DNA from 4 places in the Photobacterium sp. 53610 genome. Region 3 is predicted to be linked to each of the others. Evidence: predicted binding sites of a transcription regulator. Region 3 holds the regulator's gene; each other region holds the start of a gene.
The links. The regulator PurR, encoded in region 3, represses purine synthesis genes. The targets are predictions, from matches to a motif close to TNANGNAAACGTTTNCNTNA.
Positions count from the first base shown of each region.

Region 1: the regulator PurR is predicted to act here: its motif matches at 1,336-1,355, upstream of SPK40_RS17830 (uracil-xanthine permease family protein).
Region 2: the regulator PurR is predicted to act here: its motif matches at 1,360-1,379, upstream of purE (5-(carboxyamino)imidazole ribonucleotide mutase).
Region 4: the regulator PurR is predicted to act here: its motif matches at 1,975-1,994, upstream of SPK40_RS02995 (phosphoribosylaminoimidazolesuccinocarboxamide synthase).

Region 1 covers NZ_JAXOFS010000008.1:145,922-149,059, reverse strand. Annotated here, with positions in the region: gene SPK40_RS17830 (uracil-xanthine permease family protein) at 1-1,219, opposite strand, end outside; gene recG (ATP-dependent DNA helicase RecG) at 1,432-3,138, opposite strand, start outside.
Region 2 covers NZ_JAXOFS010000013.1:2,298-5,435, forward strand. Annotated here, with positions in the region: gene hemF (oxygen-dependent coproporphyrinogen oxidase) at 1-685, opposite strand, end outside; gene tsaC (L-threonylcarbamoyladenylate synthase type 1 TsaC) at 693-1,250, opposite strand; gene purE (5-(carboxyamino)imidazole ribonucleotide mutase) at 1,448-1,936, shown strand; gene SPK40_RS20020 (5-(carboxyamino)imidazole ribonucleotide synthase) at 1,939-3,060, shown strand; gene SPK40_RS20025 (DNA topoisomerase family protein) at 3,107-3,138, opposite strand, start outside.
Region 3 covers NZ_JAXOFS010000001.1:1,041,519-1,044,656, reverse strand. Annotated here, with positions in the region: gene SPK40_RS04715 (TfoX/Sxy family DNA transformation protein) at 36-647, opposite strand; cyclic di-GMP riboswitch class I at 779-882, opposite strand; gene purR (HTH-type transcriptional repressor PurR) at 1,091-2,101, opposite strand; gene SPK40_RS04705 (heme ABC transporter ATP-binding protein) at 2,447-3,138, opposite strand, start outside.
Region 4 covers NZ_JAXOFS010000001.1:628,650-631,787, forward strand. Annotated here, with positions in the region: gene SPK40_RS02990 (methyl-accepting chemotaxis protein) at 1-548, opposite strand, end outside; gene SPK40_RS02995 (phosphoribosylaminoimidazolesuccinocarboxamide synthase) at 764-1,867, opposite strand; gene SPK40_RS03000 (ATP-dependent helicase) at 2,134-3,138, shown strand, end outside.

The DNA.
Region 1 (3,138 bases), on a different contig from region 3:
GTGCCATGATCAGAATGGCACGACGGTCCAGCTCACAACGGGAAATAATCCGTACCCCGGATGCGGCAATAGTGCCGAACATCACGATGGTGGCACCGCCCAGTACAGGTTCCGGGATCAGCTGAACCAGATTGGCGACAACAGGAAACAGACCCAGCAACACCAGCATCCCTGCGACAAAATAACCGATGTAACGGCTGGCAACGCCGGTCAGCTGGATGATGCCGTTGTTCTGGCTGAAGGTTGAGTTTGGAAAACTGTTCAGCACTGCAGCCAGCGCTGAGTTGATCCCATCTGCCAGCACGCCGCCTTTAATCCGCTTCAGGTACACCGGGCCGCTGACCGGTTGTTCTGAGGTTTCTGAGGTTGCCGTGATATCTCCGATGGCTTCCAGTGACGTAATGGCAAAGACAATCACCAGCGGGATCAGCAGCGACCCGTCAAAACCCAGTCCGTACTGCATCGGGGCAGGAATGGCGATCAGGGTGGTTTCGGCGAGCCGCTCCATACTGATCATGCCCATCAGCCAGGCGGCCAGCGTTCCGGCGGCCATCGCAATCACAATGGATGAAACACGCAGATACGGGTTCTTCATCCGGTTCATCAGGACAATCAGCCCCAGGACGATCCCGGCCAGCAGCAGTTTATCCAGACTGCCGAAGCTGCCGTCTTCAATGGCGGCATAGCCACCGCCAATTGACGTCAGGCCAATCTGGATCAGCGTCAGACCAATCAAAGTCACCACAATGCCGGACACCAGCGGGGTAATGACCCGGCGGGTATGTTGTAAAATCCGCGAAATGGCAACTTCTGTCAGGGAAGCGGCGAGAATGGTGCCGAAAATAGCAGCCATCATGGTCGGCACATCCGCACCGCCGGCTTTCATTGCCAGCCCGGCACCGATAATCGGGCCGAGAAAGTTAAAGCTGGTGCCCTGAATCGACAGCAGGCCGGAACCCACCGGGCCGATGGTCCGGATCTGAATGAACGACGCAACGCCTGAGGCCAGCAACGACATACTGACGATGGTGTTGGTGTCGCTGGCCGGCAGTCCCAGAGCCTGACAGATGATCAGCGATGGGGTGACGACGGCCACGAACATGGCCAGCAGGTGCTGCAATGCTGCAAACAGGGTTTGCGGCAGGGGCGGACGATCTTCAAGGCGGTAAATCAAATCAGATGTGCGGGGACGTTCAATTTCTTGGTGCTGGCCGGTCATGGTCAATCCTTATTACGTCGACAGGTCGGCTTCTCAAGGGGATCTGAGTGGACAGGTTTGAAGCCGAAAAGGACCCTTGGGTCAAAATTGGCCCCTATTGTAATGACGAACCCAAAATTAGCAAACGTTTGCGTATGTTGTTTTTGGTGTGTGAAAGCAGAAAAAAGCGGCATCAGACCGTTATTTCACTGGAACGAGCAGGTTTGTCCGGATCAGGCGTTGGAATAGTTTTCCCGGTGACCGAGCCAGCGCTCAATAATGGCCTTGGCATTGACCGGATATTGATCGTGCAGATATCGCGCCATCTTCTGGACCTGAGGGATCAGGTGCTGGTCGCGGACCAGATCGGCCACTTTGAAATCTGCAATGCCGGTCTGTTTGGTGCCGAGCAGCTCACCGGGACCGCGGATTTCCAGATCGCGCTGGGCTATCACGAAGCCGTCACTGCTTTCCCGCAGGACGCCCAGTCGCTGCTGAGCCGTTTTCGACAACGGGGCATGATAGAGCAGCACACAATGGCTGGCGACGCTGCCCCGGCCAACCCGGCCGCGCAGCTGGTGAAGCTGCGCCAGACCCAGCCGTTCGGGGTTTTCGATGATCATCAGGCTGGCATTGGGAACATCAACACCCACTTCAATCACGGTGGTGGCAACCAGCAGGTGCAGTTCACCGGCTTTGAAACGTTGCATCACGTCCTGCTTTTCAGCCGCTTTCATCCGGCCGTGAACCAGACCAATTTTCAGCTCCGGTAACTGGGCGGTCAGCTCAGTGGCGGTGTCGGATGCCGCCTGGGCTTCCAGCACTTCAGATTCATCAATCAGGGTACAGACCCAGTATGCCTGGCGTCCTTCGTTCAGACAGGCGGCACGGATCCGTTCGATGATATCTGCGCGGCGGGCATCGGAAACCGCGACGGTCTGAATGGGGGTCCGGCCCGGCGGCAGTTCGTCGATCACTGAGGTTTCCAAATCGGCATACGCGGTCATGGCCAGCGTCCGGGGAATGGGCGTGGCCGTCATGATCAGCTGGTGCGGATAACGGCCATCATTTGCGCCTTTTTCCCGCAGTTCCAGCCGCTGGTGTACCCCGAACCGGTGCTGTTCATCGATGATGACCAACGCCAGATTGCTGAAGATCACCTGTTGCTGGAACAGGGCATGGGTGCCGACCACCATCTTCGCTTCACCGCTTTCAATGCGGGCCAGCTCGGTTTCTCGCGCTTTGCCTTTGAGCTTCCCGGCCAGCCAGCCGACCTGAATGCCGAGCGGTTCCAGCCACTGGGCAAAGTTGAGGGCGTGCTGTTCGGCCAGCAGTTCGGTCGGTGCCATCAGCGCGACCTGATAGCCATGTCCGATGGCGCGAACCGCCGCCAGTGCCGCGACCAGGGTTTTGCCGGAGCCGACATCGCCCTGAACCAGTCGCATCATGGGGACGGACTTTGCCAGATCGGATTCAATATCAGCCACCACGCGCTGCTGGGCGCCGGTCGGGCTGAATGGCAGTCCGGCCAGCAGTTGCTGTTTCAGCGGTTCGCTGGGGGGCAGCGGCCAGGCCTGATGCTGTTGTCCTTTCTGGCGTACGGCCAGCATTGACAGATTCTGCGCCAGCAGTTCCTCAAGGATGAGCCGTTTCTGCGCCGGATGCTGGCCCTTTTCCAGCTGGTCCAGCGAGACATCGGGGGTTGGACGATGCATGACATGCAGTGCCTGCGCCAGCGTCATTTGACGGTCGTACAGGCCTTCCGGCAACAGCTCAGTGACCGCGGCTTTATCAAGCAGCTTCAGAGCCTGATCGGTCAGGTTGCGCAAGGTCAGCTGCCGCAGGCCGTCGGTGGTCGGATAAACCGGAGTCAGGGTTTCTTCGACCGCTAGTTCAGTGGGTTCGGAAAAGATTTTGTAATCCGGATGGATGATTTCCGG
Region 2 (3,138 bases), on a different contig from region 3:
AGCCGTATGGGGTAGGGGCACGCTTTTCAACGATTGGCAGATAAGCGTCCAGATAACCCAGCCCAACCGCCTGCATGTAAGCAAAGCTTTTCTCAAAACCCCACTGATTCAGATCATCAAAGAACAGACCACCCACACCCCGGGTTTCCTGACGATGCGGCAGGAAGAAATATTTATCGCACCAGGCTTTGTGTGCTGCATAGACATCATCACCAAAAGGAGCACACAGGTCTTTGGCGACCTGATGCCAGTGCCGGCAGTCTTCCTCAAACGGATAGAAAGGCGTCAGGTCGAACCCGCCGCCAAACCACCAGACCGGATCTTCACCCTCTTTCTCGGCAATAAAGAAGCGGACATTGGCATGCGACGTCGGGATATAAGGGTTTTTCGGATGGATCACCAGAGAAACGCCCATGGCCTCAAAACGACGGCCAGCCAGCTCCGGACGATGTGCGGTGGCTGAGGCTGGCATCTGCGCCCCGTAAACATGTGAAAAGTTCACACCACCTTGCTCAAAGACTGCACCATCACGCAAAACACGGCTGCGGCCACCGCCGCCTTCTTCACGATCCCAGCTGTCTTCCACAAAACGGGCTTCACCATCCTGTGCTTCCAGGGCCTGGCAGATTTTATCCTGTAAATCGAGTAAGAACGCCTTCACGGCGTGTTTATTGACGTCTTGCATGCGTATGTTATCCCTGTCGGAAAATTTGTCCTGTGGCAGCATCGCGAATTTCGGACGGATTGTCACGGCCACCCGTCTCACCGTGCAAAATTGTATTCAGATGCGCTCCGAGTTGTGATTCCACTTCCTGCACATTGCGGCAAGGCGGCTCACCGGTCAGATTTGCGCTGGTCGATGTCAGTGGTTTCCCGAACGCCCGGCACAGCTGCTGCACCAACGGATGATCCGTCACCCGGACCGCAATCGTTGAAAACTGCCCTGTCAGAAACGACGGAACACCCGGTTTGGTTGGCATCACCCAAGTGACCGGGCCCGGCCAGGAGGCAAAAATCAGGGCCTTCTGGTCTTCAGTCAACTGGCTGTCATCCACATAAGGTGCGAGCTGAGCATAATCGGCCGCGATCAGAATCAGGCCTTTCTCTACCGGGCGCTGTTTCAATGCCAGCAGTTTGGCAACAGCCTCTGGGTTATCCGGATCGCATCCGACACCAAACACGGCTTCAGTCGGGTAGGCAATCACTTCACCTTGCTCGAGCGCGGTGACGACTTGGCTTAAATTATCCACACTATCCTCAATGTGTTGTCGCCGGATCAATGCGATGGCGACGGCTGATTTTCACTGGCTGCTATTTTAACCGAATCCCAGCGAACTGCACCTATTGCGCACCAGAGCGCGACGCAAACGTTTTCCTTAAGGAAAAATCTCCGTATAATGCGCCGCAAACCCTCTTGCCTGATTAACATGACCCTAAGGAGTTCGGGATGAAAGTCGGTATTATTATGGGCTCAAAATCTGACTGGCCAACCATGCAACACGCAGCTGAAATGCTGGATCGCTTTAATATTGCGTACGAAACCCGTGTGGTTTCCGCACACCGGACTCCACACCTGCTGGCCGAATATGCCGAAACCGCTCATCAGCGTGGTCTTTCAGTGATTATCGCAGGTGCCGGCGGCGCTGCACATCTGCCGGGCATGACTGCCGCATTCACCAGTCTGCCGGTCCTGGGCGTCCCGGTGCAGTCCCGCGCCCTGAAAGGCATGGATTCCCTGCTGTCGATTGTACAAATGCCCAAAGGGGTTGCTGTCGGCACATTAGCTATCGGGGAAGCCGGTGCAGCCAATGCCGGCCTCTTGGCAGCCCAGATTCTCGGTACCCAGGATGCAACAGTCATGGCCGCTATTGATGCATTCCGTAAAGAACAGACCGACACCGTCCTGAGCCAGCCGGATCCATCTGAGGACGCATAACCATGAAGAAGGTTCTGGTACTGGGCGCGGGTCAGCTGGCCCGCATGATGGCACTGGCTGGTGCTCCCTTGAATATCGAAGTCATGGCCTATGACGTGAATAACGGTCAGGTCGTCCATCCGCTGACGCTGGCACCGGTGCTGTCCGGACTGAACAATGCCATCGGTTATGCTGATGTCATTACCGCTGAATTTGAGCATGTACCGCATGATGTGCTGGATGCCTGCGAGGCCAGCGGTAAACTCAAACCCAATGCAGCCGCCATCAAAGCCGGTGGCGACCGCAGGATTGAAAAAGCTCTGCTGGATCAGGCTGGCGTGGCCAATGCCCGATACCAGTTGATCAGCACAGAAGCAGATTTGGCGCTGGCTGCAGAAACGATCGGCCTGCCACTGGTGCTGAAAAGCGCCCTAGGCGGCTATGACGGGAAAGGCCAGTGGCGCCTGAAAACAACGGAGCAGATCCCGGCCATCTGGCAGGACATTGCCGATTTCCTGACCCACGCACCGGAACAATCTATTGTTGCAGAGGCTTTTGTCCCTTTTCAGCGCGAAGTGTCGATGATCGGTGCGCGGAATGCAGCGGGAGATACCGCCATCTATCCGCTGACTGAAAACGTTCATACCGACGGCGTGCTCAGTCGCTCTCTGGCACTGGAAGAGCAGGGGGCTTTACAACAGCAAGCGGAGATGATGTTCAACGCTGTCGCTGCAACCCTGGATTATGTCGGCGTCCTCGCCATTGAGTTCTTTGACGTGAACGGCCAGCTGCTGATCAATGAAATTGCCCCGAGAGTACATAACTCGGGCCACTGGACGCAGCAAGGTGCAGATACCTGCCAGTTTGAGAACCACCTGCGGGCGGTCTGCGATCTGCCTCTGGGCAGCACAACACAGACTCGCAGCACTGTGATGCTCAATATTCTGGGAGAAGATACACTGCCGGCGGCGGTTCTCACCATTCCGGGCTGCCATCTCCACTGGTACGGAAAGGAAAAACGTCCGGGCCGTAAGATGGGCCACATCAATGTCACTGCAGCCAGTCATCCTGAACTGGTGCAGACACTGAACCAACTGGCTCAGATACTGCCTGCTGACAGTTTCCCGGTGGTCCGCCTCGGCTAAACCCTTTCCCCTGATATGTAAAAAGCCAGCAGAGCTGGCTTTTTCTTTAAATGTCATCCGCCTCAGAGGACGGCGTCG
Region 3 (3,138 bases):
TGCAAATCGCTGCACTGGCAAAATAATCTGAATACTTAGTGATGAGCGCCAGAATTGACTTCTAGTTTGGACAGGAGCTCATTTCGACGTTGTGGGGTAATCACAGACCAGTGTTTTCCACTGACTGCGCCTTCTAACGCCCAAAGCAAATCCAGACTCAATGACTCGTGATGAGATTCCTGCAGCGCCTGAAAAGCACCGATAGCACCAACTTCAAACAGCTGATCTACAGAGTTGATGCCTGCTTTCTTGAGCATACGCTCATTGGCAAGGCGAAGATTTGGCAGATCTTTAATGCGGTTAGGGCTAGCCTGCATTTTTTTCTCTTTGTCAGCCTGAGCTGCATTGAGAGAAACTTCAGCGTGCTCCAGAATGACTTCTGGGGTTTCCCACCAGTTTTCCGGAATGGCATAGTGTTTTGTGACGACAGGAAAACCGCGTTTTTGATAAACGTACGGTTTGAGGCCAGCTTGTTTAAAGGTTTCTTCATTTTTCGCGTTAGCGCGCAGATGCAGCTTGTCGCTAACAACCAGAGCAAACATCGTTTCACCTGCGAAAATGCCAAAACCGCCAAACATTGAGCGAGATTTAATCTGGCCAAATTTCTCAAATAAACGAATTGAATCTTTCAGTAGTGGTTTGTCCATGCTTCTTTTCTCGGTTAGGAATTTCAACAAAAGAAGTCACCAAACAACGGAGCGAGGATTCAATTGTGCATAAGATTATGAGTCTTTTGTCATAAGAATGACAAAAGTGTCCCATAAACTTCACTTCATCCATCGGCAACCCCGCTACCATGAGTAATAACTTTATCACTAAGTCATTGCTTTTAGGCCGGAAGCTTTGCGTCCCATCCTTTCAGATGGTTTGCCTTGTTCGTGACTGTTTAATCATATATCAATAAGACAAATTTGATATCGATCGCACAAAAAATTGTGATACTCTTCGCAATAAAAATCGTATAAATTTTACAGAAACTAACTGATTATCCCATCAATTCCTCTGTAGCGTAGTAATATTCCATATAAACATAGCCGATATGGGTGTTTATATCGGCTGTTTATCAATATATGTAGGTTAATATCGTTTTTTATGGATGTGTTATTTTTTTGACGGAACGGCGAACCACGAGCTCAGGATTGATCTCAAAAGTCTGAAATTCATGGTTTTTATCTTTCACACGTTCCATCAGGATTTCCACAGCAGTCTTGCCTAAACGGCGTTTTGGCTGGTGGATTGTTGTCAGAGGTGGTGAAAAGTACGGGGCCAGATCAATATTGTCATAACCAATAATTGAAATATCATTTGGTACATTGATCCCTGCTTGTTCAAATGTACTGATTAAGGCCATTGCCATAATGTCATTGAAGCAGAAAATAGCAGTTGGACGCTCTTTCATGGCAATAAAAGCATTGGCTGCATCTACGGCAGATTCACATTCGAAATCACCTTCAATGATCCAGTTTTCATTGACCGTCAGACCAGCTTCGCTCATGGCTTTATGGAAACCTTTCAGCCGCTCACGACAGGTAGATTTATCTTTCTGGCCGGAAAGACAACCAATTTTACTGTGTCCATTGTCAATAAAATGACGAGTGGCAAGATAACCGCCAAGTTCTGCATTATCCTGAATATTATCTGTTTTTGGGCGTGCAGGACCCCAGTCCATGATAACCATGGGCAGATCAGGCTGCCGCTCTAACTGTTCCAGCAGTTGATCATCCAGATCAGAACACATCACCAGCAGACCATCCACACGCTTTTCAGAAAGCATGCGCAGGTAATCCTTCTGTTTGGCCAGATTACCTTCGGTGTTGCATAAAATCAGCGTATAACCGGATTTATAGCAGTACTCTTCAACGCCATGCACCAACTCGGCAAAGAATGGGTTGGTCGATTTTGTCACCAGCATGCCGATGGTGCTGGTTGTATTACATTTCAGGCTGCGCGCGACGGCGCTTGGCGCGTAGTTCAATTCTTCAACTGCCGCCAACACTTTTTTCTGTGTTGCTTCCGCTACGAAGCGGGTTTTGTTGATCACGTGTGAGACTGTGGTAGTAGATACACCTGCCATACGTGCAACATCTTTAATGGTTGCCATAATTGTTCTTCTAGTCTTCAGGCCCTGATCAGGGTCTTTTCATATTTGCCAGACGCTAAAACGCCGCTTCTCTGCGAGGATAGCGGCGGGAAATGAGTGGCTCAGGCCGAGTGGTAACAATACCTTACACCGATATGAAGTCTGACTTTCTATTGCTATTTATTTCATCGGTTAATCGCTTGCGCTCACATTCTACAAGGACTCACGCACAGTGCAACGTTTCTCTTGAAATGTGGGGGGAATCTTGATGCAGCTCAAGAATACTGGCAACTTGAAAGTTGTTTCAGTCTTTACATTGTAAGTACTGTGCAAGGGCAACGGCTCAGCGATGCCCTTGCAGGAGGTTCAGGCTGAAAGGACGATCGGAAAGTGCCCGCGGGGGTGAGATTCGATGATCACCGGGGAACCATAAACGGAACTGATATTCTCAGTGGTCAGGGTATGCCAGGCATCACCGTCTGCTTGTATCTTCCCCTTATTCAGCAATACCAGTCTGTCTGCGTATTCAGCTGCAAGATTGAGGTCATGAATGACCAGGATGACGGCGGCTCCTTTACGGGCCATATCTTTTGCCAGTTTCAGGCAACTGTGCTGATGGGCAAGGTCTAAAGCTGAGGTCGGTTCATCCAGCATTAAAATGCACTGGTCTTCCGCATTGCTGAGCTGAGCCAGTACACGGGCAAAATGAACACGTTGTTTCTCGCCGCCGGAAAGAGTGGGGTACTGACGCTGGCTCAGGTGACTGATCCCAACAGCCGTCATGCATTCCCGGGTAATTCGGAGACAATCTGTGCGCTTCAGGCCAAGTGGCATACAGCCAAGTTCAACGACCTCCTGCGCAGTAAAACCAAAAGACAGGCTGCTGTGCTGAGGAAGTACACCCAAGTGTTTGGCCAGCAGGGATGGCTGCCAGTCGCTGTGCTTTTGACCAAAATAGTACACATCACCTTTGGCACCAATTTCACCGCAAAGCACTTTGAGTAAAGTACTTTTACCGGCACCATTCGGGCCGAGTAAAGCTGTTAACTCTCCGCTGC
Region 4 (3,138 bases), 410 kb from region 3:
TGGTTGATGAGGCTGGCCATTTTACTCATGCTGACGTCGAAGAAAATGGCGCCTGCAAATTTACCGCTTTGTTTGATTGGCGCAGCAAAAGAAACCAGAATTTCATTGGTGACTGAATCGCGGTAGGCGGATGTGATGATCATATGCCCGGCGTCTCTGGCCTGTGTATACCAGGGACGTTTGCGAGGATCCCAGCCTGCGGAAGGCTGCCAGCTTGGATCACTGATGATGTAGGAGCCATCTTTCTCGAATCCGACACCAGTCAGTTCAAAAGTGTTTGCTAAAACGGATTGACCGATAACGGTACGAATGTTTTCAGGAGAGAAATTTTGTTCGACAAGGCTGGTTGTCATATTTGCTAATTTGGTACGGCTGGCGATCTCGGTGACCAGCGTTTGATTCACGCCGGAAACGATCTCATTGATGCTGCTGCTGACTAACTTGTTGACATCATCTCTGGTGTGAACGTACTGGATACCTGAAAGTAATACTAAGGCGGCGAACAGTATTGCCGACGAAGTGGCAACGATCTTGTGGCTAAACTTCATTGGGTCCCTCAACTACTGCTTTGAATGTTTTTGTCCTTCTATTGTCGTCCCGCAGCAAAAAAGCCTTAATAGCGAAAATTTGTATTTGTGATGCATGAATGTTTTTTGAGAATCATTTTGTGAGGAATAATACATTTGACGCTAGTGAAGAATATTGTGCGGATTGAAAAGGGCAGCCGAAGCTGCCCTGAAAGTATACAACGAGAGGAATATTGTCAGTCGATCAGGCTATATTCATTGCGCAGGACTGTGATGATTTCTTCTTTGGGATTACCGCCCAGGACAATTTTCTTGCCGGTAATCTTTTCAGCAATACCTGTATAAATGCGGGACACCTGCATCAGTACTTCTTTCGGCAATGCGTTATCACGTGCCAGTGCCTCACGTTCGTTCATACGATCTTTATTCAGCAGAATATCCGGATCCGGGAAGTGGTTCAGCAGTAACTGCCGGAAGTCTTCTTTTGAGTTTTCAACAATCTGACCTTCACGGTAAGCCGGGCCGTCCCAGATACGGGAAGAGTCCGGCGTGCCGACTTCGTCCATATAGATCATTTTTTCTTTACCACTGGCATCGGTGACATAGCCGAATTCGAACTTGGTATCGACAAAAATCTGATCCAGTTGAGCTAGGGCATCACTGATCACGCCAAAACCTTGTTTCAGCAGCGTTTCGTAATGGTCTATGTCTTCAGGTTTGCTGAAGTTGAAGGCTTTGAAATTGTTCAGCAGATCGTTGCGGGTGACATTGACATCATCAACCGCAGGCACACCCGGAATACCGTGCAGGATGCCTTTTGTGGATGGGGTGATCAGTAACTCTGGCAGTTTCTGATCTTTTTGCAGACCATCCGGAACCTCAATGCCGCAAAACTCACGGTCGCCATTGGCATATGCGCGCCACATTGAACCCGTAATATACTGACGACAAATGGCTTCTACTTTGATTGGACGCGCTTTCTGCACTATCCAGACGAAGGGGTGCGGGATATCCAGAATATGGCTGTCTGCCAGACCCTGCTCACGGAACAGGCGGAACCAGTGGTTTGAAATCGCATTCAGGGCGGCACCTTTTCCCGGAACGCCTTTCAGGCCGCCTTCACCGTGCCAGATACAGTCGAATGCAGAAATGCGATCGCTGATGACCATAATTGCCAGCGGGGCATCCGGGCTGACATCATAGCCTTTCTCCTGGATCAGGCGTCGGCTGTCAGCTTCAGTCAGCCAGTAAACGGAGCGTACTTTACCGCTGTGAACCGGCTGGTCGGTACGGATTGGGAGATCATCATTTACAGCGAGAACTTGATCAGCAAGGCTCATGGTGAAGTTCCTATTTCAAGAGTCAATTCGATGAAAATTACTGGCAGGGGGCGAAACCTCCTGTTGGCGAGGCAGATAATAGCAGAAGTCATTTTGCCTTTCAGCAAAAAAGCAAACGTTTGCCTTGGTGTTTTTCTGACTGATGGTTAATCCGGCAATCCCTGAAATTTCAGCAGAAATCGCAAAGACAGAGCAGAGGTTCGTGTATGGGATGAAATTATGGCAAAATCGCGTCCCTTCATCTTTCTGGCCACGGTGTATTCAACATGCATTTTACTTCTGAACAGCAGCGTTTTATTCAGCATGAAGAAGGAAATGCCTTATGTATTGCCGGTGCAGGCACAGGTAAAACAACGACGCTGGTTGGCCTGATTCAGGCACAGCTTCTCAAGCGGCCAGCCCAGGAAATGCTGGTGCTGATGTTCAACAGTGATATCCGGCGTGACTTTCAGCGGAAGCTGGCGCAGGCGGGTGTTGAACAGCCTGTGCCTGTGCATACCTTTCACAGTTTTTGTCTGAGTGTGCTGAACCAGTCCGGTTATCTGGCGGAATCGGGCTTCAGAGTCGATTTCAAACCGGGTGAAAACGATAAAAGTCTGGCAAAGCAGGTGCTGCGACAAATGGCCGGCAAAGAAACGGCTTACAGCAAGCAGCAGCAACTGAAAGAGCCGAAAACGCTGGAATTGCTGCTGAGTTTTGTGGGGCTGGTGAAAGCGCATATGCTGCCACCGGCTGAAGTCTTTGCGATGGCCGGAATTAACAGCGATTACCGTTTTATTCTGCAGGCTTTTCAGGCCTTTGAGCATTTACGGCAGGCACAGCGGTTGCTGTTTTTTGACGACTGGCTGGTCACCGTGGTTGGTCTGCTGGAACAAAATATCAGCCTGAGGGCGCGTTATCAGCATCAGTGCCGGCTTTTGGTTGTGGATGAATTTCAGGACATCAACAATGCACAGTACCGCCTGCTGAAACTGTTACTCGGGGACGGCTGCCAGCTGGTGGCTGTAGGCGATGTGGATCAGTGTATTTACACCTGGCGGGGCAGTGCGCCTCAGTTTATGCTCAACTTTGAGCGAGACTTCGCACCTGCGACTGTCTATACCCTGTCTCAGACCTTTCGTTTCGGGCACAGTCTGGCCTTGGCTGCCAGTCATTTGATTGCGCATAACCAGGCCCGTTTTTCTGATTTTCTGACGGTTCCTTCGGAGGCCGTGTCAGATACGCAGGTCAGCCTGACTGGTTCGCCACGTCAGGTCGGAGAAATTGTGACC